Regions from separate parts of the uncultured Chitinibacter sp. genome, predicted to be linked through region 3. Evidence: predicted binding sites of a transcription regulator. Region 3 holds the regulator's gene; each other region holds the start of a gene.

Region 1 (9,786 bases), on a different contig from region 3:
GCCGTAGATATTGGCGAGGCGATATTCACCGGCGGGCAGCGGCAGTACAAACAGTCGGCCGCTGGGGTTGCTTTGCTGGCCGGGGGCGCGGATAAAGTCGGTGACCAAGCGCAGCTGCAGCCATTGGCGGCCGGCGGGGCCATCGAGCTGCAGGCGAGCCTCGGCGGTATCACGATCAAAGCTCTGCGCGGTGAAAGCCAGTACGGCAATCCCCTGCCCGGCCGGCGGCTGCAGCTGGCCATCTTGCACCAGATTCACCTTGGGCGCGGCCAGATTGGCGCAGGCCGTCAGCGCGGCCAGCAGCGCGATGAGGGATAGACGTTGGCAGAGTTTGAACATGGCGGCCATTTCCGGTTTAAGCGTGGGCGGCCTGATGGTCGGCCAGCACTTGGGTAATTTGGGCTTGCCAGTGCGCTTGCTGCGCCGCGGGCAACCAGCTGGCGGCGAAACTATTGCGCACCAGTTGGACAATTTCGTCGGCGCTCAGTTGCAGCGCCTGCCGACAGGCGTAGAAATTCTGATTGAGATAGCCGCCAAAATAGGCCGGATCATCCGAATTCACCATCGCGCACAGGCCGGCTTGCAAGAGCTGGCGCAGATTGTGTTGCGCCAGATCGGTGACCACGCAGAGTTTTAAATTGGATAGCGGGCAGACGGTGAGCGGCACTTGCTCGGCGGCGAGGTGCGCCACCAGCGCCGGGTCTTCGGTGCAGCGCACCCCATGATCGATGCGGCGTGATTTGAGCAGATCGAGCGCTTCCCAGATATAGCTGGCGGGGCCTTCTTCGCCGGCATGCGCCACGGCGGGCAAGCCCAGCTCGGCGCAACGGGCAAACAGCCGCGCAAACTTGCTGGGCGGGTGGCCCATTTCGCTGGAATCCAGCCCGACACCGTCGATTTGATCTAGATACGGCTCGGCCTGCGCCAGCGTGGCGAAGCCATCTGCTTCCGACAGATGACGCAGGAAACACATGATCAGCTTAAAGCTAATGCCCAGCTTGGCTTCGCCATCGCGCAAAGCGCGGTGGATGCCTGCGAGCGGTACGGCAAAATCAATACCGCGCGCGGTGTGGGTTTGCGGATCGAAGAAAATCTCGGTGTACACGATCTGATCGGCGTGGGCTTTTTCGAGGTAGGCCCAAGTCAGATCGTAAAAATCTTGCTCGGTGAGCAGCACCGAGGCGCCCGCATAGTAAAGATCGAGGAAGGATTGCAGGCTATCAAACTCATACGCCGCGCGCACCGCCGCCACATCGGCGTAAGGCAAAGCCACGCCATTGCGCTGCGCCAGCGCAAACATCATCTCGGGCTCGAGCGAGCCTTCGATATGCAGATGCAGCTCAGCCTTGGGCAGGCGAGCGATGAGAAGGTCGAGCGGGTGTTGGGTCACAATCATTCCTATCTGTTAAAGCAAAACTCACCTAGCTGCGTTACTTTGTCTGGCCGTACGACTTGTACAGGCTGCGACAAAGTGCCTTGCTAGGCGACTTTTGCATAAATTTAAAATCGGGATCACCGATATTTTAAACGCCTCACCGAAACGTCTTAAATATCGGCACCGCTATGCGGCACCGGGGTATATCAATGCTAGCAATGTTCAAAATGCTTTTCAGGCATATACCCACCCTACGGCAGTACCACGCTGATTGCGCTGGGGTTTAAACCCCTTTCGCCCATCGCCGAGGAAGTGGAGCGAGACAAACTGCTTTATCGTTTGGCTCGCGACCGACCGAGGGAAGCCCGGAGGGCCGCAGGCGGGGGGCGCCTTTCTTTGATGACTTTCTTTGGCGACGCAAAGAAAGTCATCCCCGCCGCGGGTAGCGGCACCTAAACAATGGTGCCGCAGGCACTAACATCAGCCTTTAGGTGGAAAAGGATCTTTACCGTAAGTATTACGCTCACGAATTTGACCATTTTTCCCTTGCACAATTAATTCCACACCTTGGTTTTTTGCGATTTGCTTGCCTTCTGCTATCGCAGTCGCCTGATGTGAAAATTGTTTTGTTACCTTCTTGCTACCTTCACCACGAACAGCCCACGCACCATTGTGCGGCACAACCCATTGATTCGGCATTGTAAAAATCCTTATGTTAAAACTGAATGATTCAAACTTTGATTTGGTGAACCCGAAAAATCGAGTTCACCTTTCGACTCAAACCTTATTAACGATCAGGTAATGAGCGGGTGTGTGCACATACATCCTCACGGCGACCATTGCGCATGCGGACATAAGCACAGACCGGTACAGTTTTAAGCTTGTGCATAAAACCTCCTTATCTATGAAAACAGACTGTGTGTGAAAACTAACGCCGTCTGTAGATTGGAGGTGATTGCAAAACCAATCAGTGCTAACATCAAATCTTCCTTCCCCAAGGAATTTGAAGAGCAATAATTGGAAGCAGAGGGACACCTCACTACCATGCTTTTCAGGAAACCCTGCCATGCTGAAACATGGTGGGGTTTTTTTATGCCCCGAAAACTTCGGGGCATATCCATATTACTGACACGCCTCGCAATCTGGATTATCAATCGAGCAGAACTTCGCATCGGTCGCTGGCGTAGCATCCGCCACTGCAGCGGCCGCAATCGCCGCTTGGGCTGCAGCAGCGGCGTTGTAGCCACCATCCACCGGTACGGCATTGAGCTCACCGCCACGGCCGGTCGATTTCTCGGCCGAAGTGGCTGCCAGCGTGCGCAGGTAGTAAGTGGTTTTCAGGCCACGCGTCCAGGCGAGTTTATACAGCTCGTCCAGTTTTTTACCCGAAGCACCGGCCATGTAGATGTTCAGCGATTGCGCTTGGTCGATCCATTTCTGGCGACGTGAAGCGGCTTCCACCAGCCATTTCGGATCCATCTCGAAAGCGGTGGCATACAGCTCTTTCAGATCGTGCGGAATACGATCAATGCGCTGCACCGAGCCATCGAAGTATTTCAAATCCGACACCATCACTTCATCCCACAGGCCACGTGCTTTCAGATCGCGCACCAGGTGTTCGTTGATGACGGTGAATTCGCCGGACAGATTCGATTTCACGTACAGATTCTGGTAAGTCGGCTCGATACACGCATCCACGCCAATGATGTTGGAGATGGTGGCGGTAGGCGCGATGGCCAGGCAGTTGGAGTTGCGCATGCCGTAGGCGGCGATGCGGTCGCGCAGCATGGTCCAATCCAGCCGCGAGCTGCGATCCACTTCCAGATAGCCGCCGCGCTCTTCTTCCAGCAGGCGCAGTGAGTCTTGCGGCAAAATGCCACGATCCCACAGACTGCCTTTGTAGCTGCCGTAAGTGCCGCGCTCTTGCGCCAGCTCAGTCGAGGCCCAGTACGCGTGGTAGGCCACGGTTTCCATCGACAGATCGGCAAATTCCACCGCCGCCTCTGAGGCATACGGTACGCGCAGGGCGTGCAAGCAATCCTGGAAGCCCATAATGCCCAGACCCACCGGACGGTGTTTCAGATTGGCATTGCGTGCTTTGCGCACCGGGTAGAAGTTAATGTCGATCACATTGTCGAGCATGCGCATCGCGGTTTTCACCGTTCGCGACAGTTTCTCTGCGTCGAGCTGACCATTTTTCAGGTGGTTGTACAGATTGATCGAGCCCAGATTACATACGGCGATTTCTTCGTCGTTGGTGTTCAGGGTGATCTCGGTACATAGGTTCGACGAATGCACGACGCCAACGTGTTGCTGCGGGCTGCGGATATTGCATGGGTCTTTGAACGTGATCCATGGGTGGCCGGTTTCGAACAGCATGGTCAGCATTTTGCGCCACAGCGTCAGCGCCGGGATTTTCTTCGCCACGCGCATTTCGCCACGGGCCGCTTTGGCTTCGTAGTTCAGGTAGGCGGTTTCAAAGGCTTTGCCGACTTTATCGTGCAGATCGCTGGCTTCGGATGGGCTGAACAAAGTCCACTCGCCGCCTTCCATCACGCGCTTCATAAACAGATCAGGAATCCAGTTGGCTGAATTCATGTCGTGGGTACGGCGACGATCATCACCGGTGTTTTTACGCAGCTCGAGGAATTCTTCGATGTCGGCGTGCCAGGTTTCCAGGTAGGCACACACGGCGCCCTTGCGTTTACCACCCTGGTTTACGGCCACGGCAGTGTCGTTCACCACTTTCAGGAATGGCACCACGCCTTGTGATTTGCCGTTGGTGCCCTTGATGTGGCTGCCCATCGCACGAACGTTGGTCCAGTCATTGCCCAAGCCACCGGCGAATTTTGACAGCAAGGCGTTTTCTTTCAGCGCTTCGAAAATGCCATCCAGATCATCCGGTACGGTGGTCAGGTAGCAGCTCGACATCTGGCTGTGACGGGTACCCGAGTTGAACAGCGTCGGGGTTGAGCTCATGAAGTCGAAGCTCGACAACACGTTGTAGAACTCGATGGCGCGCTCTTCACGATTGATTTCGTTCAGCGCCAGGCCCATGGCCACGCGCATAAAGAAGATTTGCGGCAGTTCGATGCGGCGATCTTCGATATGCAGGAAATAGCGGTCGTACAGGGTTTGCAGGCCGAGGTAACCGAACTGGTAATCGCGGTTGTGATCCAGCGCGGCCGCGAGTTTTTCCAGGTTGAACTGGGCCAGTTTTTCATCCAGCAGCTCGGCATCGATGCCTTTTTTCACATAGCGCGGGAAATACTCAGCGTAGCGCGTAGCCATCTCTTCGTGGCTCACTTCTTCACCCAGCACTTCGCGGCGCAGGCTGTGCAGCACTAGACGGGCGGTGACTTGGGTATAGGCTGGGTCGACTTCCAGGAAGGTACGCGCCGCCAATACGGTGGATTTGCGCAGCTCTTCGGCTGGTACGCCGTCGTAGAGGTTTTTCAGGGTTTCGGCCAAGATTTGTTCTTGGTCGGTGTAGGCTTCCAGACCCGTACACGCAGAGGCGATCAGCGCTTTGAGCTTGCTGATATCCAGCGGGCGGCTAGAGCCATCTTCGTATTGCACATTGATCGCGTGTTGCTGCTCGGCCGGCTGATCCTGACGGGCGGCCGCGCGCTCGCGCTGACGCTCATTGCGATACAGTACATAGGCACGCGCCACGTCGTGTTCGCCCGAGCGCATCAGCGCCAGCTCAACCTGATCTTGGATGTCTTCGATATGGATCGCGCCACCATCGGGCTTGCGGCGCATCAGCGCGCTCACCGCAGCATCCGTCAGACGCGCCACCAGCTCACGCACCGCCGCGCTGGAAGCGGCATGGCTACCCTGTACGGCGATAAAGGCCTTGGTTAGCGCCACGGTGATCTTGGTGGGCTCAAAAGGCACCACCGCGCCATTGCGACGGATAATCTTGTAGTTGGCGTACTGCGCAGCATCGTGCGACAGCGCCGGTACTTCGGCATTCTCGTTGCGGCTGGCTGGGGTACTTTCAAGCGTAGCGTACATGCACGGATCCTTGTGTATAAGTCTGTGTATAGTTTGTGGGGAAACACAACATCTTGTGTTGAGCTCACCTTGTTGGCACAAATACTAGGGGAAAGTGGGGGACTAGTGCAACAGGCGCGCGATGTGCTAGCGGACCAGCGGTGGTGGGTAGGCCGGCAAACCAAGCAAAGCGGGACTTGGCTCAGCTGTGCGCACATTAAACTTACATGACAGGCGGTTGCAAGTTTGCAACAACTGCGAAAACGCCAGCTTGGCAGGGTATGAAAAACGGCGACCTGAAGAGATCGCCGTGAATATTACCGCGCAGAGATGACAGCCATGCTGCCATCGCTAGCACAGATTAATGGTGGTGGCCGTGTTCACCGTGCACGTGGCCGTGCGCGATTTCTTCGGCGCTGGCTTCACGCACATCAGTCACTTGGGCTTTGAACACAATGTTCATGCCGGCAAATGGGTGGTTGCCATCCACAGTCACGCGGTTGCCTTCGATTTCAGTCACGCGGAACAGAATGATTTCGCCGGTTTCTGGATCATCCGCTTCAAACATCATGCCCACGGATACTTCAGGTGGGAACTGATCTTTCTCTTCGTCGCGTACGAGTTCTGGGTCGAATTCGCCGAAAGCGTCGTCAGCCGACATGCTCACTTCTACCAGATCACCGGTGGTTTTGCCGTGCAGCGCTTCTTCAACCAGCGGCAGGATATTGTCATAACCGCCATGCAGATATGCAATCGGCTCTTCGGTTTTGTCCAGTTGGTTGCCCTCTGCGTCGAACATCTGATAGTGCAGTGTAACAACGGAATTTTTAGCGATTTGCATAGTTGGATTATCCTAGCTGTTTGACAAGATTTAGTATTTCGGCCGCATGGCCTTTGGGCGATACGTGATACAGAGCGTGGCGGATCACGCCAGCCTGATCGATCACAAAGGTAGAGCGCTCAATGCCGTATCTTACCATGCCCTGCGCTTCCCATTCGTGCACGGCATGATACAGACGGCTGACTTCCAGCTCGGTGTCGGCCAGCAGATCAAACGCCAAACCTTGCTCATCGATAAAGCTGTCGTGCGACAGACAGTCATCCGAGCTAACCCCGAGAATAATCGTCTGGTATTGCGCAAATGCGTCAACCCGATCGGAAAACTCCACCGCCTCGACAATGCCGCCCGGGGTGTGATCTTTGTTAAAAAAGTACAACACGACATTGCGCTGGCCACGAAACTGGCTCAATTGCACCATGTCCATGGCGGCATCCGGCAAGGCAAAGTCCGGTGCCAGGTCTCCGGCATTCAGCATGAATTCTCCAGTCGGTGCGATAATAGTCTTTGTTATGGTTTTCTTTATAGTCACTCGCGATGCGTAAAACAGCTTTCCATGCCCCGCTGCTCGGCGGAATCAGCCCTGAAACCTTTCTGGCCGAATACTGGCAGAAAAAACCGCTGCTGATTCGCCAGGCCTGGGATCGCTTTCCCGAGCTGATCGATTTTGCCCGCTTAAGCGAATTTGCCCAGCGCGACGACATCGAATCGCGGCTGATTACCCAGCAAAACGGCCGCTGGACGCTCGAGCGCGGCCCGTTTAGCCCCAGCCGCCTCAAGCGGTTGCCTGAAACCGACTGGACCATCTTGGTACAAGATGTGAACCATCAGGTGCCGCACATCGCCGAGTTTTTATACCAGTTTAATTTCCTGCCCTATGCCCGGCTGGATGACGTGATGATCTCCTACGCCCCACCCGGCGGCACAGTCGGCCCGCATTATGATTCTTATGATGTGTTTTTGTTGCAGGTGGGCGGCAAAAAACGCTGGCAAATTTCCAGCGACGACGCGATGGGCTTTATCGAAGACGCCCCAATCCGGGTCCTGAAAGAATTCAACCCCGAGCAGGAATGGATACTGGAACACGGCGATATGCTGTATCTGCCGCCCAAATATGCGCACTATGGCGTTGCCCTTGAGCCGGGCATGACGTATTCGGTGGGGTTTCGCGCGCCGAAAACCCAGGAAATCGCCAGTAAATTTCTGGAATACCTGCAGGATGAATTGTGCCTCGATGGCATGTACAGCGACCCCGACGCGCAAGTCACCACCACCCCGGCGCAGATTGATGCGCAATTTACCGCGCGTATTCAGCAGATGCTTACGCAAATCCGCTGGGATGAACACATGGTGCAGGATTTTATCGGCCGCTATTTCTCCGAGCCCAAGCCGCATGTGTTTTTTGACCAGCACAGCGACCCACTCGAATACGACGATTTTGTCGCCGCCGTGGCTAGCCACGGGGTGACGCTGAATCTGAAATCACAAATGCTCTACAACGAACAAGGCATTTATCTGAATGGCGAAGCACTGGAAGCCGATGAGCTAGCCAGCCTCAGCGCCACCGAGCTCGCGCAGCTGCGCGCGCTGGCCGATCAGCGCAGCTTGCCCGGCGGTGAATACGACGAGGCTTTGCTCGAAGTCTTATATACCTATCACGAATACGGCTATCTGGCCCCCGCCAACCATGGCTGACACGGCAGCGCAACGCGAACGCTTTGATACCCGCGCAGGGTATCAAGCTGGGATCGATCAATTATTTGATCTGGCCAGCCATACCCTGCAAATCAGCGAAAACGATGCCAGCGAGATGGGGCTAGGCAGCGCGGCCAACCAGCAGCGCTTGTGGCGCTTTTTTACTCAGCCCTCGCCGGGGCGGCTGCAACTGCTGCTGGCCCGCGAAGATTATCTGCGCACCGGCTGCCCGCGCTTTACACAACTGGCCGAACGATTTGCGCATTTAATTGAAGTGCGCTTAATTCCCGCTGAGTTACGCCACCAGCCAAAAGGCTGGCTGATTGCCGATCATTTACATTATCTGGAACGCCATCATTACGACTGGTTTCGGGGTGAATGGGGTAGTCAGCGCCAATATGCCACTCAATTGAGCCAACTTTTTGCCACACTCTGGGCGCAATCCTTACCGATTAGCGCTTCGCAACGTCTTGATTTATAAGGATGTACACGGCGTTACACGGAGTAGCAGTTTACATTGCATTTTTAAGGCCAAAAGCCGCTTGCAGCACTAGCAATTTACCGACGAGCTGATTAGAATTCGCAGCGTTGGTTGTGAAACACCTCACGCCGAAGTGAATTTAGGCGATTGGCCAATTGGCCGGTTACCGAAACTTTTTAGTTAATCTTTTCGAAAAGGATTTCAAAATGAAACAATCTCTGCTCGTTGCTGCTCTGTTGGCTGTTGCTCTGTCTGCTTGTGGCAAAAAAGAAGAAGCTACTGAAGCTGCTTCTGCTGTAGTTGAAGCTTCTGCTCCTGCTGCTGAAGCTTCTGCTCCAGCTGCTGAAGCTTCTGCTGCTTCTGAAGCTGCTGCTGCTCCTGAAGCTTCTGCTGCTTCTGAAGCTGCTAAATAATTCGGAATTTTCCGAATTAGCGAAAAGCCGACCGATTGGTCGGCTTTTCGCATTTCAGGCCCCCTGCTAGCCTGATAAAATAAGCCATCTGCTTTTTCGAGCTCATCATGGCGACCGATATCCTCTTTCCGCGCTGGCTAATTCCGGTAGTTCCCCACCACACCGTACTGACCGAGCATGCGCTGGTCATTACCGATGAGCGAATCAGCGCCATTTTGCCGCGCGAACAAGCAATAGCCGCCTATCCCGCGGCACGCCACCACGAATTACCCCAACACGCACTGCTACCCGGGCTGATTAATCTGCACGCCCACTCGGCCATGACGCTATTGCGCGGTTATGCCGATGATTTGCCACTGATGCGCTGGCTGCAAGAGCACATCTGGCCGGCCGAAGGCGCGCATGTCAGCGATGATTTTGTGTTTGATGGCACGCAGCTGGCGATTGCCGAGATGATTGCCGGCGGTACCACCAGCTGTAATGACATGTATTTCCATCACAGCGCTGTGGCTCGTGCAGCACTGGCCAGCGGTTTTCGCATGACCATCGGCTGCTCGATTCTCGAGTTCCCCACCCCCTATGCCAGCAATGCCGATGATTACATTGGCAAAGCATTAAAAAGCCAGGCCGAATTTGCCGGCGAGAAACTACTGCAATTCACCTTGGCGCCACATGCGCCCTACACGGTGAGCGATGCCACCTTCCAGCGCGTGATAACCCTCGCGGATGAACTTAATCTCGGCATTCACTGCCATATCCACGAAACACTGGATGAAATTAACACCAGCCAGAAAGAATACGGTGTGCGCCCGCTAGAGCGGCTAGCCGGGCTGGGCCTCTTGGATAGCCCGCTGGTGGCGGCACACATGGTCCACACCACCGATAGCGAGATCGCACTCTTGGCCAAAAAAGGCGTGCATATTGCGCACAACCCGGCCAGCAATCTAAAGCTCGCCTCGGGGCTGGCGCGAATTCAGGCGCAGCT
Region 2 (9,786 bases), on a different contig from region 3:
CCGCCATTTTATTTGCGCCCGGGCCCGGGATTTATGGCCAAGATCGCAGCAATCTGTGGAATGCCGCCGCCTTTCTTGAAGCCCGTGCGGGCCGCAATAACGCCACGACCGGTGGCCCATATATTCAGGGCAGTCTGGATGCCAGCTTTAACGATCAGCTGCTGATCATCAGCGCCAGTGACTGGCTGGATCGACTCAAGCAGCGCTTTGCCAGCGAAATTAAACTGGCCTTGGAGAGTTATCGTGCCACCCACGGCTACTATCCGGCACCGGCGCGCATCAGCGACGCCCGCTGCAGCGATAATCGGCAGAACAGCGGCAGCAGCACCGATTGGTGCCCTAGTGTGGTGGGCGAATGTCGCGGCATCCTGCCGCAAACCGATGAGAGCTATACCGCCATCAACTACCCCACCTGGTTTCGCAATAATCTCTGGCATCGTGCGGTGTACTACACCGTGGGTGGCACGGCCAGTTGCGGTGCGCTGACGGTGCAGCGCAGTGGTCAAGCCGATAGCCATCCCAGCGTGCTATTTATCTTGCCCGGCACGCCACAAGCCAATATCGCCCGCATTGCTGCTACGCAAACGACCAGCAGCGTGGTGAGTACAAATTTGAGTGATTATCTGGAAGATGCAGCCAATCAGGATGGCTGGGGGGGCGCGGCGGATGATGTCTACGTGTGGCCAACTGCGAGCAGCAATGATCGGCTATTTACCATACCCTAGTGGGTATACGTATCAGATCTATTGATGATAATGCTTTTATGGCAATACCCCAGCACTCACCATGCGCCCTAGTACTAAAGTCGTTGGCAACCAGGCTGTGACATCGTCGTAACTCTCATCGGCATTGCGGCTGATAAACGTGGTATCGCCATTGCTGTTTTCTAGCTGATCGCCCGTCGCGGCGGCCAAGCCCGAGCCGTCATTGGCATAGCCACCCAAACCATCCTTGCCATGTGAAACGAGCGCCACCGGCAAATTATTCGCCACGATGGTGCCGCCGCTGCTCGCGCGAACCGTGATATCGCCGCTACTGCTCAAATTCGGCAGGCTGCTACTGCGCGAAAAGCTATTACTGACGCGATACGTCACTCGACGATCCCAGCCATCCACTTTACTGACCCCCAGCGTCACCCACGGCAGCGCACCAACGAGGCGATTGCAGCTGCCAGTACCAGTATTCAAGTCTTCCAAGCCCTCGCCCGTGCCGCTAGTGCTCGGATTAGCCGGGCAGGGTAGCCGCTTATTCTGCACCGCAAAGCCCAGCAGCGCCTCTTTGCTGGTCTCCAGTACAGTTTTCGTTTGCGCCAACTTGCGCGCTTCCAACTGCGCCCCTAATGGCCCAAGTAGCCCCGCCATAAGTAGGCCGACAATAACCAATACTACGGCCATTTCAACGAGGCTGAAGCCCCGCGGTAGTTGTTTCAAGGTTGCGCACTCCGTTTGACTGAGTGTTGAGGTGTCTTGACCTATTGCCGATAGACTAGCAATTGTGAATGTTGTCACAGGTCGTGAGTATGGGAATCTAAGTGTGAGTTGTGCTTGGCACGAAAAATGCTTTGTCAGGTTCGAGCGAGCAACTAGCTCTCACCCTCACTTTAAACAGGAGTTTTAAGAATGCAAAACACTATGAAACGTGCCCAACAAGGTTTCACCCTGATCGAGTTGATGATCGTTGTAGCGATTATCGGTATTTTGGCTGCGGTAGCGATTCCTGCTTACCAAGACTACACAGTTCGCGCCCGTGTCACTGAAGGTTTGAGTTTGGCTGCTGCAGCAAAAACTGCAGTGACAGAAAATGCTGCCAATGGCGCTTCACTGGATTCTGGCTATGTTGCTCCTAGTGCAACTGCAAATGTAACAAGCGTTGCTATTGCTCAAGCCACTGGACAGATCACCGTTACCTATACCACCAAAGTAGCTGGCGCAGGTGCTAATACTGTTATTTTGGTTCCAACTGCAAGTGGTGCTGCTCTAAGTGCTGGCACTGTACCTTCTGATGCAATTCAGTGGACTTGTACAGGTGGTACATTGGCCGCAAAATATCGTCCAGCTGCATGCCGATAATTTGAAGCTCATTCAAAAATACAACGCCCCAATTGGGGCGTTTTTTGTTTATGGTAAATTTTATGCTGCGGATATTCAAAGCTAGTGTATTTTTAATTGCATTCGTACCATTTGTATTTACGTGGCCTTATTCTCCTGCCGCGAGTTGGGCCTCTGAAACGTTAGCATTTTTTCTTGCGGCGATTGTAGTTTTGTCTGGGTTTGTGTTGTGTAAGAAAGACGAGCTCAAGATCCCTGTTGTTGGTGTTTTGTTGTTGGGTTTATTAGTAATTACATTGCTTTCAATTGTTGCTAACCGACCAGTTTATATTGGATCACCATTTTTTCAATTTTCAATTATCTTTCTGTCAACTCTATTGGTGATAGTTGTTTTTAATTTGAGAGGTGATATTGATATTCTTTCTCTGCTTGCGTTTGGGTTCTGCATTGGATCTATCGCTCAATTGCCGGTGTCGTTGTTGCAGGTTTTTGGTGGGATAGAGATTTATAATCAATGGGCTTCAACAATGTCAGCCCTTGTTCCTCGCTTTAGTGGTACTCGTGAAGCTTCTGGCTTTTTACTTCAGAGGAATAATCTTGCTGATTATTTGTTTCTTGGCGGCTTGTCGTTTGCTCTTCTGGCTGCAAATGGAAAGATCAGTAATAAAATATTTGGTTTTGGCGTATTTGTTTTGACTGCTAATTTAGCTCTTGTGCCCTCTCGCGCAATTGTTTTGTATTTGGTTTTTCTTGTGGGGTTGCTGTTGTATTTGAAATTTAGAAAATTCGAAGGGTCTAGATCTTTTCAGAAATATATGTTATTCGTGGTTTTGGCATTTTCTATTGCGCAGGTGATGGCTCCATTTTTGCCTATTGGCTCTGCCAGTATGATAGATCGTGTGGCAAGTGAAGCTACATTTGGTGTTCGTTGGATTGAATGGCAAAAAGCAATTGCAGCATTTTTAGAGAATCCACTGTTAGGGCTTGGCGTTGGAGGTTATGCACATTGGAGTTTTGAGCAGTCAAGCCTCCACCCATTTGTTTTTTCTGGCGATAACCCTCCGCTGTTTACGCATAGCCATAATGTGATCTTGCAATTGCTCGCAGAGTTGGGGGTCTTTGCAGGATTGTTGGGCTTTATGATTATTTTTAACATTGGCAAGAGCTTTGTGTTGGACAGTAAAAAAAATGCTTCTGTGGCAGTGTTTGCAAGTTTAGGTATTATCCTTCTTCATAGCATGGTGGAGTTTCCTTTGTGGTACTTCTACTTTTTTTTAGTCTTTGTGACTTTTTGTGGGTTGCAAGATCAGAAGTCGATGAAGTTAGTTCTTAGCCATTCAACTTTACAGGTTTTTTTTGCACTGATTCCAATCATTTTTGCAATCGTATCGATTTTTTCCTTGAAAATTTATAGCGATTTAGTCTCTGCAGCGTGGCCAACCAAATCTGAAGCGGAGACTGAAGGCAAACTTTTAGATGCCGTTAAACTTAGAACTAATCTAATCGCAGCAGAAAAAGCTGATCATATTTTGCTTTGGCGGCTAGACTATTCTGATCGCGCTTTACCATTTAAGTTACATCTGAGTGAAAGTATGATGCAGTATCGGCCTTATCAATTTGTTGTATTTCGTCGGGCTGTTTATTTGTCTTATGCTGGCCGTCAAGATGATGGCGTTAAGTTATTAAGAAAAGCACTCACTATAAGCCCCGGCTCTAGAGGTTTATTCTTAGTTAATTTGGCTCCTTTTCAGGAAGATAAGCGCTTAAGGCCACTGATTGATATACTGATCGAGTCTGAGGGGGACGAGCAATGATTGGTGTGCTTGATTTAGCACAGATTAATCAAGTTCTATTCAGGGCCTCTTGATGAGTCTTTGGTTGGCTGACCCCTGCCACGGTAATGTGGTGGGGTTGTCTTTTTCATATTTGCCGTCGATCACTACATCCACATATCCCAAAACCTCCAGCTCCCGAACTTCTTCAAACAAATACCCAGTCCACAGCCAGATATTTTTGGTTGGGTGTCTGTCTTTAAATTCCTTGCAGAGTTCTAATATGGCTTCGCGATTGGCGGGGTGGAGGGGGTCGCCACCGGAGAGGCTGAGGCCGTCGTGGTCGGCGCAGGCTTGCAGTAGCTCTTCCTGCACTTCGGCGGTGAAAGGCGTGCCCGCTTTGCGATCCCAAAGTGACTCATTGTGACAGCCGGGGCAGGCATGGACGCAGCCTGTGACAAAAAGCGTCACTCTAAGCCCCGGGCCGTTTACCATATCGTAGGTGTAGTAGCGATCGTAGTTCATGGTGATCTCTGCTTGACGATACCTATAGCGGTATATTCTGAAAATCTAATATTTATGCGGCTTGGCGGGCTATACCTTCGCCAGTTTGTGTTCCGTCACCGCTTCAAAATGCTTCACGCGGCGCATCACTTCTTTTTGTTTACCGGCGTTAAATGGCCGTGCATTGGGGCTGCCAAGGTAGCCGCAGACGCGGCGGGTGACGGAAAGTGTCGCACTGTCGGTGTTCCCGCAGTCCGGGCAGACAAAACCGGCCGCGGTGGCCAGCGCTTCACCCATAAACCCGCAGGCGCCGCAGGCATCTACTGGGGTGTTGCTGCCAAAGTACGGCACTTTTTCGACTGCGTAATCCCAAATGCGCTCCAGCGCCAGCAGGTTGTGCTGCATATTCGGCAGCTCAACATAGGTAATATGCCCGCCGCTGGCGTATTCGGCGTAGCCGGCTTCAAAGTCGATCTTGGCGAAGGGGTTGACCTTGCGCAGCACATCCAGATGGAAGGAATTGGTGTAGTAGCCCTTGTTGGTCACGTCATCGATATCGCCAAACCGCGCGGCATCTAGTTTGCAGAAACGATGGCAGAGTGATTCGCTCGGGGTGGAGTAGAGCGAGAAGCCGATGCCGGTTTCTTTTTTCCAACGCGTGGTGGTGTCGGCCATTACCCGTACCACATGGCGCAAGAACGCCTGTGCTTCGGCGCATTCGGCCGGATGCGCGCCAAACAACAGCACGCCCACTTCATGCAAGCCGATATAGCCCAGCGAAATCGAGGCGCGGCCATTACGAAATAGGCACATGATGTCGTCTTGCGGTTTGAGCCGCACGCCAAATGCGCCTTCTGTATATAAAATCGGCGCCACATTGGCTTTCACGCCGGAGAGGCGCTGAATGCGGATATTCAGCGCTTGGTAGCATAGCTGCAGGCGGCTGTGCAAAATCTCAAAAAAGCGCGCCTGGCTGCCTTGCGCCTCAAGCGCAATGCGCGGCAAGTTCAGGCTGACCACGCCCAAGTTATTGCGCCCATCCAGCACTTCGCGGCCGGCTTCATCACGCCACACCGACAGAAAGCTGCGGCACCCCATGGGCGAGACCGGCACGCTAGAGCCGGTGATCTGGCGGTTGAGCTTGGCCGAGATGATGTCGGGGTACATCCGTTTCGATGTGCATTCCAGCGCCAGCTGTTTAATGTCGTAGTTCGGGTCGCTGGGTTTGAGGTTGATGCCGGCTTCCAGAAAGAACACCAGTTTCGGAAACACCGGGGTAGTGCCTTCCTTGCCCAGCCCTTTGATGCGCACGCGCAAAATTGCCTGCTGAATAATTCGCTCCGCCCAGCTGGTGCCCATGCCAAACGAGAATGTCACAAACGGCTGCTGGCCATTCGAGCTAAACAGCGTGTTGATCTCGTATTCGCAGGCCTGAATGCCGTCGTAGGCTTCTTTTTCGGTGCGCTCGCGCGCATAGCGTTCCGGCTCGCTGATGCCATAGTCGGCGGCAATGGCGAGATTTTTCTCGTAGGTTTTCAGTACATACGGCGCCAGCGTTTGGTCGATATTCGGGATCGTGGTGCCGCCATATTGATGGCTGGCCACCTGGGCAATGATTTGTGCCGTCACCGCGCAGGCCACACCGACGGATTTAGGGCTTTCGATTTTGGCATTGCCCAGGCGAAAGCCGTGTTCCAGCATGCCTTTCAGATCAACCAGGCAGCAGTTGGTGAACGGTAGAAACGGCGAGTAATCCAGATCGTGAAAATGAATATCGCCGCTGTTGTGCGCTTCCAGAATGTCTTTGGGCAGGAAAGTGCTGGCAAATTGCTTGGACACGATCCCAGCCATCAAATCACGCATTACCGGGAAGACATTGGCGTCTTTATTGGCGTTTTCGGTGGTGGCATCCACATCCGTTTTATTCACCAGCCCCATCAGCTTGGCGTGTAGTTCTGAGCCTTGCGCGCGGATGCGATCGCGATCGTGGCGATACTCGATATATATCCTCGCCACTTCCGGGTATTCCAGCATCAGGGCGTTTTCGACCAGCTGCTGAATCGTGGGAATGTCGAGCGGGCCTTGCTGGCTGAGTAGACGGCAAGTTTCTTCCACTTGCTCGGTGATCCGTTCGGCCAGCGCCTCGGGCTGCGGATAGCGCGCCGCCGAGGCCGCTTTGCGGCAGGCTTCAAAAATCTTGGCGCTATCGTAGGCGGCACGGGCTCCGTCGCGTTTGGTCACTTTGAGCATGATGGGCAAAATCCTCGCAAGAAAAGGGGCGCTAGGGCCAAAAAAGCGGGCGGGCGGTTGGCCCGCCCGAAATATGGCTCCGTGATGGTCTGCACGCAGACCGGAACAACCTGCACGACTTCAGCTAGGGCTGTTGTCGTGTTGAAACACAATATATTGTGTTTTTCGTGGGGGTGTTGCGCTAAATATGTGAGTTTTGATGCGGGTCAAATTCTGACGCGTACTGGCGCGGCAGCCTGTAAGGCGGAGGTGCTCGTCGGCTGGCCGGGTGATATTGTGGTGCGGGGATGGGGTTGGCGCGTGGCGGTCTGGTGGTGTGTTCTTTGCAGAAGTGAATGGGGTATTGCTATAGGAGTTATTGAATATATAGCCCCCGAGGCAATACCCTGGCTGAGTTTAGAGCATATAGCGCGCTAGGTCTTCGTTGGCCGCAACGCCGCCGAGTTTCTGGCGTACAAATTCGGCATCGACCACCACGGCGCCGCGCTTGGCTTCAAACGAGACGTCTTCCAGTAGCCGTTCCATGATGGTGTACAGCCGGCGCGCGCCGATGTTTTCGGTGCTTTCGTTCACCTGAAACGCCATCGCCGCCATTTGCTGAATGCCTTCAGGCGTAAATTGCACCTCGATCTCTTCGGTGGCCAGCAGCGCCTGATACTGCTTGGCAAGGCACGCATCGGTGCCGGTGAGGATGGTGGCGAAATCATCGACGGTGAGCGAGTTGAGTTCCACGCGGATCGGGAAACGGCCTTGCAGTTCGGGGATCAGATCGGACGGTTTGGCCAGATGGAAGGCGCCGCTGGCAATAAACAGAATATGGTCGGTTTTCACCATGCCGTATTTGGTGCTGACCGTCGTGCCCTCCACCAGCGGCAGCAAATCGCGTTGTACGCCTTGGCGTGAGACTTCGCCGCTGCTGCCTTCGGCGCGGGTGGTGACTTTATCGATCTCGTCGATAAACACAATGCCGTTTTGTTCTACAGCTTGCAGCGCTTCTTGCTTGGCATCGTCTTCGTTCACCAGCTTGGCGGCTTCTTCATCCACCAGTAGCTTGAGCGCGTCGGCGACTTTGAGTTTTTGTTTTTTGGTTTTGCCACCCATCGCACCTTTAAACATCTGCTGCAGCTGATTGGAAAAGTCTTCCATCCCCGGCGGGCTGAATACTTCCATGTTTGGCGGGGCGGCGGCGACGTCGATTTCGATGTCTTTGTCGTCAAATTTGCCTTCGCGCAGCATTTTGCGGAATTTCTGCCGTGTTTCGCTTTGGCTGTCGTCGTGATTCACGCTGCCATAGCTGTTTGCCGGTGGGGGCAGTAGTACATCCAGTACGCGTTCTTCCGCCGCGGCTTCGGCTTTGACGCGGTTGCGGGCGATGGCCTGATCGCGCACCTGCTTGATGGCGATTTCCATCAGATCACGAATGATGCTGTCGACATCTTTGCCCACATAACCCACTTCGGTGAATTTGGTGGCTTCGACTTTAATAAACGGTGCATCGGCCAGCTTGGCCAGCCGGCGGGCGATTTCGGTTTTGCCCACCCCGGTGGGGCCGATCATCAGAATGTTTTTCGGGGTGATTTCATGCCGCAGCGGCTCGGCCACTTGCTGGCGTCGCCAGCGATTGCGCAAGGCAATGGCCACGGCTTTTTTGGCGGCGGCTTGGCCAACAATGTGTTTGTCCAGCTCGTGAACAATTTCCTGTGGGGTCATCTGCGTCATGCTGTGCTTCCTGGGAATCAATGTTGTATTAAATAGTGCCGTGCCACCGAATTTAAAGCCCCGCTTGGCACGGCGCGCGGCGCAATGCCTGTCTATAGTAAGAGCCGGTCAATGCAGATGCGGGCGGCCTGTGACAGCGAAGCGATATTTTTATGGGGCGATGGCGGGCGTGGTGTTATTGCCTGCGGGCCTGCTGCTGGCGCTGGTTTTGCTGCCGCTGGAGCAATGGCCATTCCAGATTAGCAGCAGGGCGCTGGCGGTTAGTCTAAGTTGGCAGGGTATTGCGCTGCTGGCCTTGGTATTGCTTTTTTGTATGGCTATACCCCTGGTATTTTCGGGGTTGTGGTTGCTGGCGCAACGTCAGCGCGTTTTGCAGCGCTGGCGCGCCGAGGGTGACCCTTTTTTGCACACTGCCCACACCGGCTGGTGGCAACCGTTGCTGCAGGCCTGTGGCCAGCGGCTGGCCGCGCAGGAGCTGGAGTTGATCGCCCTGCGCGAGCGTAACGAGCTGTTTGCCGATGCGCTGGATGAAATCAACGACATCAGCTTGCAGCTGCGCCGCTCTGAGCGCCGCTGGGCGCTGGCCTTGGAAGCCACGGGCGATGGCATCTGGGAATGGGATGCCGAGCACGATCAATGGTATTTTTCCTCGCGCTGGAAATCCATGCTGGGCTTCGCCGATCATGAATTAGCCGATGAGCTGGCCAGCTGGCATGGCTTGCTGCACCCGGATGATCTTGAAGCCGTCAAAAGCCAGTTTTTGCAATATGTGCAAATTCGCCCGCTGGAAGGCGAGCGGATCTTGGCGCTCGAATATCGTTTGCGCCATCAGGATGGAGGCTGGCGGGTGCTGGTGTGCCATGGCGTGGCCGATCGTGATGTCAGCGGGCGGGTGATTCGAGTGGTGGGGGCGCAGGCCGATGTGACCACCCAGCGCCAGTTCACGGCCGAACTGGCGCAAGCCAAAGAAGAAGCCGAAGCGGCACTGGGCCATTTGCGCCGCGCCCAGCAGCAAATGATCGAATCCGAAAAACTCGCCGCCCTCGGCGCGCTGGTGGCCGGGGTTTCGCATGAGGTGAATACCCCGCTGGGTATTGCGCTGACCGCCGCATCCACGCTCGATACTGAAACCCATACCCTGCAGCAGCAACTGGAAGAAGGCCATCTCAAGAAAAGCGATCTACAGCATTACGCCACTGTCGCTCGCGATGCGGCCACGCTGATTTTGCGCCATTGTGATCACGCCGCCGCGCTGATTCGCAGCTTTAAAAATATCTCGGTGGATCAGACGGCCGCGGTGGTGCGGGAATTTGTACTCGGCGATTATCTGGAAGAAATCTTGCAATCGCTGCGCCCAACTTTGCGCAAAACCCCGCATCAAATTGCGCTGAGCTGCCCGGCGGCGATTCAGTTGCGCGCCGATCCATCGGCCTTTACCCAGATCATTAATAATCTGGTGAATAACGCGATTTTGCATGCCTTTGCCCCCGAGC
Region 3 (9,786 bases):
CCGGTTTTCTCGGCATGAATCTATTTGATTTGGCCGCCGAATCGGGGTGGATGAAATTGCTGTATTTTGCTGCGGTATCGCTACCAACCGCAGGGCTGATTTTTTATACCGTGGCGCGCTCAAAGAGTTTGTCCGAGTTTCTGGATGCCATGTCCGATGAACGGGTGAGCAATAAGCAAGCTTTCGTCGCGCTACGCAATGTCTGGCGCAAAAAGAAAGCCCAGCCACCGGTATGAAAATCTTGCGTGGCAGCCTGACTGGAGCGCATCTCGCTTTGCGCTAAGTCATGGTAGAATTACCTATCTTTTAACGGCCACGGATGCTTCCCGCTCATGTTCTCGAAGTCACAAACCATTGCCCAATATGATCCAGAACTCGCTGCTGCCATTGCCGGCGAAGTCGTGCGTCAGCACGAACACATCGAGCTGATCGCTTCGGAAAACTACACCAGCCCAGCCGTGATGGAAGCGCAGGGCTCGCAGCTGACCAATAAATACGCGGAAGGCTATCCTGGCAAACGTTTCTACGGCGGTTGCGAACATGTGGACGTGATCGAGCAACTTGCCATCGATCGCATCAAAGCGCTGTTTGGTGCTGAATACGCCAACGTACAGCCACACTCTGGCTCGCAAGCCAACCAGGCTGTGTATTTCTCGATCCTGAAGCCGGGCGACACCGTAATGGGTATGAACCTCGGTCATGGCGGTCACTTGACGCATGGTTCGCCAGCTAATCTTTCCGGCAAATTGTTCAATATCGTGGCCTACGGTCTGAACGAAAACGAAGAAATCGATTACGACGATATGGAGCGCGTAGCGCTGGAAACCAAGCCAAAACTGCTGATCGGTGGTGCTTCGGCCTATGCGCTGCGTTTTGACTGGGCGCGCATGCGTGAAATCGCCGACAAAGTCGGCGCCTACTTCATGGTGGATATGGCTCACTACGCCGGTCTGATCGCGGCGGGCGTGTATCCAAACCCTGTGCCACACGCGCATTTCGTGACCTCAACTACCCACAAAACCCTGCGTGGTCCACGTGGCGGTATCATTCTGGCCAAAGCTGAATTTGAAAAGAGCCTGAATTCAAACGTGTTCCCAACACTGCAAGGTGGCCCGCTGATGCACGTGATTGCGGCCAAAGCCGTGGCCTTTAAAGAAGCTGCGACGCCTGAATTCAAAGCTTACCAAGCGCAAGTGCTGAAAAACGCTGCAGCAATGGCCAAAACTCTGGCTGAGCGTGGTCTGCGCATTATTTCTGGTCGCACCGAGTCGCACGTGTTCCTGGTTGATCTGCGTCCGAAAAACCTGACAGGTAAAGCTGCTGACGCCTTCTTGGGTAAAGCCCACATTACCGTGAACAAAAATGCGATCCCGAATGATCCAGAAAGCCCATTCGTGACTTCAGGTATCCGTATCGGTGCCCCAGCGATTACCACGCGCGGCTTTAAGGAAGAAGAAGCGATTCAAGTCGCTAATCTGATCGCCGATGTGCTGGATAATCCAGAAGACGAAGCTAATATCGCAGCAGTGGCCGAGAAAGTAAAAGCGCTGACCGCGCGCTTCCCGGTTTACGGCGACTAAGTTTTAGCGGTACTCAGAAGACAGGTGGCGCCGCTGCGCCACCTTTTTCTATTTACAGAGCAAACAATTCACTTTTTGCGTGCTCTAGGGTATATCCCGAATCTTGTTTTATCACAAGCTTTGGCACCATATACCTACTCGGTGTATTTGGGGTGCTTGTATTTTGCGCCGCAGCACTGATCTAATTGATGTTCTTTGTTGATCTTTACGGGGTTCGTGCATGAAGTGCCCATTTTGTGGTTCACCTGATACGCAGGTGGTTGATTCGCGAGTGTCCGACGAAGGGGATGTCGTGCGTCGCCGGCGTCGCTGCGCGATCTGCGATAAGCGCTTTACCACCTACGAAACCGCCGAAGTCCGTATGCCGCAGGTGGTGAAACAAACCGGCCAGCGGGTTGAGTTTGATCGCGAAAAAGTACGCACCAGTTTCCTGCGCGCCCTGCATAAACGTCCGGTCCCCACACCGCTGGTGGACGAAGCGATTTCCCGCATTATTCAACGTGTTCTCACCATCGGTGAGCGCGAAATCATGTCCCGTCAGATCGGTGAGATGGTGATTGCTGAACTCGCCAAGTTGGATAAAGTCGCCTATATCCGCTTCGCCTCGGTCTATCGTTCCTTCCAGGATGTGGAAGACTTCCGCGATGTGATTCGCGAAGTGAGCAAGCAATAATGAGTTTTTCCGCCTTTGATCAGGCCATGATGGCCAAAGCGCTGCAAGTGGCGGCGCAAGGTGCCGCACTTACGAGCCCAAACCCTTGTGTGGGCGCAGTGATTGTGGCCGGTGAAGACATCATCGGCTACGGTCATAGCCAAGCAGCGGGCGGCGCACATGCCGAAATCATGGCGTTGAAAATGGCCAAGGCCAAAGCACCGGGTCAATTAGTCGGCGCAACGGCCTATGTCACCCTGGAGCCTTGCAGCCACTTTGGCCGCACCCCGCCGTGCGCCAATGCGTTGATTGGGGCTGGCATCGACCGCGTCATCACCGCTTTACGTGACCCCAATCCCTTGGTGGCCGGGCAGGGCTTGGCGCGACTGGCCAACCATGGCATTGAAGTGGCCCATGGCTTGCTGGCCGAGCAGGCGCGCGAGCTACACAAAGGTTTTCTCAGCCGCATGATCCGCCAGCGCCCGTGGGTTACAGTTAAATTGGCCGCGAGCTTAGATGGCCGCATTGCCCTAGAGAATGGGCAATCCCAATGGATTACCGGCGCTGAGGCGCGGCTGGATGTACAGCGTTTGCGCGCGCAAGCCTGTGCAGTGCTCACTGGTGTTGGTACGGTGCTGGCCGATGATCCGCAGCTGAATGTACGCGAGCTGGCAGTAAGCCGGCAGCCACAACGGGTGGTGCTCGATAGCCGAGGTCGTACGCCGCATGCTGCAAAGGTGCTCACCAGCAGCGGTGGTTATACCCATGTGCTCAGTGGCGCTGGGCCTGCGGAACTGCAGCATTTTCACAGTGAGCAATCCTGCGCCGTGCAGTTACCGCTGTGCGATGGCGAGCTCGACCTACATGCCGCCATGGCATATCTGGGGCAGCAAGGCTTTAATCAGGTCTTGGTCGAGGCGGGAGGTACGCTGGTAGGCGCTTTGCTGCAGGCGGGTTTGGTTGATGAAATCATTCTTTATCAGGCGATGACCTTGCTGGGCAAAGGGCGCGGCATGGCCGACTTTACCTTAAGCGACTTGGCTGATCAGCACCGCCTAACACTACTGGAGCAACGCCGCGTGGGCGCCGATCAGCGCCTAACCTTGCGTTTAACACAGCCGCACATCGCCTTTGCTCAAGCCACCGCGGTGGCTTGAGCCGGAGCCTCATCATGACTGAATCAACGACCCTGCGTTGCCCCGATTGTGGCCAAGCCCTTGAGATTCTCGCTGCTTGTGGCGCGAAAAGTTATTTCTGCAATCACTGTAATGAACTGAAATCTTCGCAACGGGTGAAAGAGGCAAATCCGGCCCAATTCACCGCACCTAAGGACTAAACATGTTTACCGGCATTATTCAGGCCATCGGGCAGATCGAAGCAGTGGACGCCTTTGACGGGGGCGTACGCCTCACCGTGGATGCAGGCGAATTAGACCTTTCCAATGTAGTACTGGGGGATAGTATTGCTCACAACGGCGCATGCATGACCGTGATTGAGCAGATACCCCCGCGCAAATATAAAATTGATGTTTCCAATGAATCGCTACGCTGTACCGTTGGCCTTGATCGGCCAGGCCCGGTGAACCTGGAAAAAGCCATGCGTTTGGGCGATATGTTGGGTGGACATATGGTATCCGGCCACGTGGATGGCGTTGGCACCGTGCTGGCGTTTGATCCGGTCGGGGAAAATCGCCTGCTGCGCATTGCTGCGCCGGCCACGCTGGCGCGTTATCTTGCCGCGAAGGGCTCGGTGGTGGTCAATGGCGTCTCGCTTACCACCAATACCGTGCGTGATACTGCCGCAGGTTGCGAATTTGAAATCAATCTAATCCCGCACACCTTGTCGGTGACCACGCTTGGCCAGCTGCAAGCTGGCGCGCAGGTAAATCTCGAAATCGACCTGATTGCCCGCTATGTTGAACGGATGGTATCGCTAGAGCAGCAAGGGAGCGCCGCATGAGCCAGATTGCCCCGGTACAGGAAATCATCGCCGAGCTAAAAGCCGGCCGCATGGTGGTGTTGGTGGATGAAGAAGATCGCGAAAATGAAGGCGATCTGGTTCTGGCTGCGGATTTTGTGACGCCCGAGGCGATCAACTTCATGGCCAAATATGGCCGTGGTTTGGTTTGCCTGACGCTAACTCCCGAGCGCTGCAAACTGCTGAATCTCACCACCATGGTGCAGAGTAATAGCTCGTCGTTTGGTACTAATTTTACCGCCTCGATTGAAGCCGCCGAAGGCGTCAGCACCGGCATTTCCGCGCATGATCGCGCGCTAACGATCCGCAAAGCGGTGGCATTTGATGCCAAGGCTGCCGATGTGGTTTCACCTGGGCATGTCTTCCCGGTCATGGCGCAGCCTGGCGGGGTTTTGGTGCGCGCCGGGCACACCGAAGCTGGCTGTGATCTGGCCATGATGGCGGGCTTAACGCCTGCGTCGGTGATCTGCGAGATTATGAATGACGATGGCACCATGGCGCGCCTGCCTGAGCTATTGGAATTCGCGGCGCAGCATGGCCTGAAAATCGGCACTATCGCCGATCTAATTAATTACCGCAGCCGTACCGAATCGTTGGTGGAATGCGTGGGCCGCCGCCCCGTGCGCACCTTTGCCGGTGAATTCGAGCTGGCGGTGTACCGCGATAAACTCACCAAATCGACGCATCTGGCGCTGGTTAAAGGTCAGCCTTGCCCCACAGAAGAAACCTTGGTGCGGGTGCATGAGCCTGCCTCGCTCATGGATTGGCTAGATCTGGATGGCCGCCGGCATTCTTGGTCGGTGGAAGCGAGCTTGCAGGCCATCAATCAGGCCGGTAAAGGCGTGATGATCTTGCTGCACCGGACTGAATCTGGCGAAGATCTGCTGGCCCGCGCCTTGCCAGAACTGCAGCTGAATAAAACCCAGAAATGGGATATGCGCACCTATGGGATTGGCGCACAAATGCTGAAAGACTTAGGCGTGGGCGCCATGCGCCTGATGTCGCCTGAGCGCAAAATTCCGAGCATGACCGGTTTTGGTTTGGAAATCACCGGTTTTGCCCAACCGAATCAATAAAAGACTAAAGGATCAATCATGAGTGTACCTGCAGGTATCCAGCAAATTGCCCCGAATCTGAATGGCCAAGGCATGAAAATTGGCGTGGTAATGAGCCGTTTTAATACGCCGGTGTGCGAAGGCTTGCGCGACAACTGCCTGGATGAGCTGGTGAAACTGGGCGTAGCGCCCGCCGATATCGTGCTGGGCAGTGTGGCCGGCGCGCTGGAAATTCCGGTGGTATTGCAAAAGATGGCCAATAGCGGTCGTTACGACGCGCTGATCGCGCTGGGTGCGATTATCCGCGGTGAAACTTACCATTTTGAACTGGTGGCCAATGAATCCGGTGCGGGTGTAACGCGCATTACGCTAGATAGCAAAATGCCGATCGCCAACTGCATTCTGACCACCGAAAACGACGAACAGGCCGAAGTGCGTGTTGTAGAAAAAGCGCGCGAAGCCGCGCGTGTTGCGGTAGAAACCGCTAATTTGTTAAAGGCAGTAGCATGAGCGAAGAACAAAAAGCCCCGGCCAAAAAAGGCCCAATGAAATCCGCCCGCCGCCGGGCGCGTGAGTTTGCGGTGCAAGGGGTATATCAATACCTGATGAGTCACGAAACCGTGAACAACATCGACCTGTATCTGCGCTCGAGCAGTACTTATTTTGGTAAAGCCGATGCCAATCTGTACCGCGCGATTTTGTTCGGCGTGATTAAAGATGCCGCCAGCCTGACCAAGGCCATCGAGCCGCATGTGGATCGCCCGTTGGAAGAAGTGAGTACCGTGGAGCTGGCCGTGCTGTATACCGGCGCGTTCGAAATTATCTCGATGCCAGAAACCCCATATCCGGTCATCATCAACGAAGCCATTGAGCTCACCAAAACTTACGGGGGCTCAGATGGCCACCGTTTTGTGAATGGCGTGCTGGATAAAGTGGCCGAGCAAGTGCGCGCCGAAGAGTTTGCCGCGATTCGTGCCAAACGTCAGGGCTAACGAGGGCGTGGTTTGAACGAGTTTGATCTGATTCGCCAGTATTTCACTCGCCCCACACCGCGGGCGGTGGTGGGGATTGGCGATGATGCAGCGCTACTTAGCCTCAGCCCCGGGCATCAGCTGGCCGTGTCAGCCGATATGTTGGTGGCCGGCCGGCATTTTTTTGCCGATGCTGACCCGGAGCGGCTTGGGCACAAAGCCTTGGCGGTCAATCTATCTGATCTGGCTGCCATGGGAGCAAAGCCCAGCTGGTTTACGCTCTCGCTGGCCTTGCCCAGTGTCGATGCCGACTGGTTGGCCGCTTTTAGCCGCGGCATGTTTGCCTTGGCCGATGCGCATGGGATCGAGCTGGTGGGGGGCGACACCACCAAGGGCCCGTTGACCATTGCAATCCAGATTGCTGGTGAAGTAGAAACTGGTGCCCGTATGCTGCGCTCACAGGCGCAGCTAGGGGATGATATCTGGGTGAGTGGCCCATTGGGCGCGGCCGCCGCGGCGGTGATGTATCGCACCGGGCGAGTCAATCTAGCGGCTGAGGTCGCGGCGCGCTGTGATCTGCGACTGGATTTACCGCAGCCGCGTGTGGCCTTAGGCCGGGCGATCCGCCCCCTGGTGCATGCAGCGATGGATATTTCTGATGGCCTAGCGGGTGATCTGCGCCATATTTGCCAGCGCTCGCAGTGCGGGGCCAGAATTGAAGTTGACGCAGTTCCTGCTGCACCCGAATTGGCTGCTTTACCTGCCGAGCTGGCTTTGGAAGCCAAACTGGCCGGTGGCGATGATTACGAGCTACTCTTTACCGCCCCCACCAGCGCCCGCCCGCAATTGGCCGCCATTGGCCAGGATCTAGGCTTGGCGCTAAGCCGGATCGGGCAGATAACCGCGGGCGCAGGCGTGCAGTTTGTGGGTGCCGCTGGGGAAACTCTGGATTTGGGCTTGGGTGGCTTTGATCATTTTCGCGCCCCCTAAAGCCGCTGAGCACAGTTTGAGATGACGATGACGCAGGATAAAAAACAGCCGCCATTACTAACGCCCGATTGGGCGTTTTTAATGCGCCATCCCGCCCACTGGCTGGCCTTTGGCTTTGGCGCTGGTTTGGCTCGGCGCGCGCCGGGCACATGGGGCACACTGGTGGCTTTGCCGCTGTTTGCGCTTTTGCATATCTGGCTGCCAGCACCGATTATTTTTGCCCTATGTTGGCCCTTGTTTGCGGCGGGTATCTGGTTTTGTGAGGTCACAGGCCGGGCGCTTGGCGTCAGTGATTATGGCGGCATCGTCTGGGACGAGATCGTCGCTATGTTGATGGTGCTGTGTTTTGCGCCGGAGAGCTGGCTGGGCTGGCTGATGGCTTTTGCGCTGTTTCGCTTATTTGATATCGTCAAACCCTGGCCCATTCGCTGGTGTGATCGCCAGATCAAAGGTGGCTTAGGCGTGATGGTGGACGACATTTTGGCAGCCGCGATGGCGATAGCTGTTTTATTGGTGATTAGCCCCTGGATTTCTTAATGGGTATGGCTCTGTAGCTTTTTTCTAATAATGGCTGCGGCTTACTACCCTCTTGGTGTATACATGATTCGATTAAAGTCACTCACGCTGCGGCGTGGGGTGAAAGTACTGCTAGATAGCGTAGATCTGACCCTCAATCCCGGCAGTAAAACCGGCGTGGTCGGTGCCAATGGCGCCGGTAAATCCAGCTTTTTTGCCTTGCTGCGCGATGAAATCCACCCGGATACCGGCGATCTCTTAATGCCCCCGCGGGCGGCGATTGCCCATGTGGCGCAGGAAACACCAGCTTTGCCCTGCTCAGCGCTAGATTATGTGCTGGATGGCGATGTGGAGTTGCGCCGGGTGGAGGCAGCGCTTGCAGCTGTGGCGGGGGATGGCGTGCGCCATGGTGAACTACTGGCCCAGCTGGAAGCGATTGATGGCTACGCTGCGCCTGCGCGGGCTGGTAAATTGCTGGCCGGCTTGGGTTTTAGCAGCGATGAAATGCAGCGGCCCGTGAGTAGTTTCTCGGGGGGCTGGCGTATGCGCTTGAATCTGGCGCAGGCGCTAATGTGCCGCTCGGATCTGCTGCTTTTGGATGAGCCAACCAATCACTTGGATCTGGAAACCGTAGTCTGGCTGGAAGGCTGGCTTAAATCCTATCGCGGCATGTTGCTGGTGATCTCGCATGATCGTGATTTTCTCGATGCGACCGTGGGGCAGATCTTACATATCGAGCAGCAAGGGATGCAGCTCTATACCGGTAACTATGCCGATTTTGAAGCCCAGCGCGCCGAGAAACTGGCCCAGCAAAACCAGGCCTTTGAAAAACAGCAACGGCAGATCGCCCACCTAGAAAGCTTTATTACCCGCTTTAAGGCCAAGGCCAGCAAGGCCAAACAGGCACAAAGCCGGGTGAAAGCCTTGGAAAAAATGGAGCGGATTGCTGCGGCGCATGTCGATTCGCCATTTAGTTTTGCCTTCCGTGAGCCCGAATCGTCGCCTAGTCCCTTGGTACGGCTGGAAAATGGCGTGGCAGGCTATCAGGCCGCTGCGCCGGTGTTGCAAGGGCTGAACCTCAGCCTCGAAAACAAAGCCCGCTTAGGCCTATTGGGCGTGAACGGGGCAGGGAAGTCGACCTTTATACGCTCGCTGGCCGGCGAGCAGCCCCTGCTGGCAGGTGTTCGCACCGAAGGCAAAGGCCTGCGCGTGGGTTACTTTGCCCAGCATCAGCTCGAATATCTGCGGTTGGAAGAATCCGCACTGTGGCACTTGCAAAAGCTCGACCCAACCACGCGTGAGCAAGAGCATCGCAATTTCTTGGGTGGCTTTAATTTTGTCGGCGATATGGCCACTTGCCCGGTGGCGCCGTTCTCTGGCGGCGAGAAGGCCCGCTTGGCCTTGGCGCTGCTGATCTGGCAAAAACCGAATTTATTGCTGCTCGATGAGCCTACCAACCACTTGGACATCGAAATGCGCGAGGCGCTGACCTTTGCGCTACAGGATTTCGAAGGCGCCTTATTGGTGGTGTCGCACGATCGGCATTTATTGCGCGCCACCGTAGATGATTTCTGGCTGATTGAAGGTGGCCGCGTGCGGCCATTTGATGGCGATCTGGACGATTACAGCCGATACAGCCAGGAAAAACGTGGTGAGCAGGCGGCAAGCGCCCAGCCGGCAGCTTCAGGTGAGAGCAATAATCGCAAAGAGCAAAAGCGGCAAGAGGCGCAAGAGCGGCAACGCTTGGCTGCGCTGCGCAAACCCCTAGAGCAAAAGCTCGCCAAAGTTGAAAAAAGCCTGGCGCAGCTACAAGCGCAGCAAAGTGAGCTGAATACTTTGCTGGCCGAGGAAAGCATCTATAGCGCTGAGCGTAAAGACGAGCTGCAAACTGCCTTGCGGCAAGATGCCGAAGTTAAAGCGCAGTTGGAAGAGCTGGAGCTGCAATGGTTAGAGCTCAGTAGCGAGCTCGAAGAAATCGTGTAGTGTGTCAAACAAAGGCTAGGGTATATTGCTCTAGCCTTTTTTATATCTAACTTTGAGGGTAA

What was found. Region 3 encodes NrdR, which represses ribonucleotide reductase genes. Its sites were predicted from a motif close to AAANACNATATATNGTNTTT; they were not measured.
Region 1: a site for NrdR is predicted at 5,437-5,456, ahead of QV747_RS06105 (ribonucleoside-diphosphate reductase subunit alpha). Genes of this name have one in related genera too.
Region 2: a site for NrdR is predicted at 6,719-6,738, ahead of nrdD (anaerobic ribonucleoside-triphosphate reductase). Genes of this name have one in related genera too.

What each region holds. Positions count from the first base shown of each region.
Region 1 is NZ_CAMFLP010000003.1:150,042-159,827, forward strand. Features, by position in the region: gene QV747_RS06090 (hypothetical protein) at 1-339, opposite strand, end outside; gene QV747_RS06095 (adenosine deaminase) at 356-1,390, opposite strand; gene QV747_RS06100 (DUF2188 domain-containing protein) at 1,856-2,074, opposite strand; gene QV747_RS06105 (ribonucleoside-diphosphate reductase subunit alpha) at 2,498-5,395, opposite strand; gene QV747_RS06110 (peptidylprolyl isomerase) at 5,736-6,215, opposite strand; gene QV747_RS06115 (peroxiredoxin) at 6,223-6,690, opposite strand; gene QV747_RS06120 (cupin domain-containing protein) at 6,750-7,907, shown strand; gene QV747_RS06125 (hypothetical protein) at 7,900-8,388, shown strand; gene QV747_RS06130 (hypothetical protein) at 8,595-8,801, shown strand; gene QV747_RS06135 (TRZ/ATZ family hydrolase) at 8,909-9,786, shown strand, end outside.
Region 2 is NZ_CAMFLP010000007.1:51,561-61,346, reverse strand. Features, by position in the region: gene QV747_RS09835 (hypothetical protein) at 1-725, shown strand, start outside; gene QV747_RS09830 (type II secretion system protein) at 762-1,430, opposite strand; gene QV747_RS09825 (pilin) at 1,620-2,069, shown strand; gene QV747_RS09820 (PglL family O-oligosaccharyltransferase) at 2,132-3,862, shown strand; gene nrdG (anaerobic ribonucleoside-triphosphate reductase activating protein) at 3,902-4,345, opposite strand; gene nrdD (anaerobic ribonucleoside-triphosphate reductase) at 4,415-6,574, opposite strand; gene hslU (ATP-dependent protease ATPase subunit HslU) at 6,971-8,293, opposite strand; gene QV747_RS09800 (sensor histidine kinase) at 8,466-9,786, shown strand, end outside.
Region 3 is NZ_CAMFLP010000001.1:647,193-656,978, reverse strand. Features, by position in the region: gene QV747_RS03015 (CorA family divalent cation transporter) at 1-236, shown strand, start outside; gene glyA (serine hydroxymethyltransferase) at 333-1,580, shown strand; gene nrdR (transcriptional regulator NrdR) at 1,801-2,253, shown strand; gene ribD (bifunctional diaminohydroxyphosphoribosylaminopyrimidine deaminase/5-amino-6-(5-phosphoribosylamino)uracil reductase RibD) at 2,253-3,389, shown strand; gene QV747_RS02995 (zinc-ribbon domain-containing protein) at 3,404-3,568, shown strand; gene QV747_RS02990 (riboflavin synthase) at 3,571-4,191, shown strand; gene ribBA (bifunctional 3,4-dihydroxy-2-butanone-4-phosphate synthase/GTP cyclohydrolase II) at 4,188-5,285, shown strand; gene ribH (6,7-dimethyl-8-ribityllumazine synthase) at 5,304-5,774, shown strand; gene nusB (transcription antitermination factor NusB) at 5,810-6,256, shown strand; gene thiL (thiamine-phosphate kinase) at 6,269-7,225, shown strand; gene QV747_RS02965 (phosphatidylglycerophosphatase A) at 7,253-7,762, shown strand; gene QV747_RS02960 (ATP-binding cassette domain-containing protein) at 7,826-9,724, shown strand.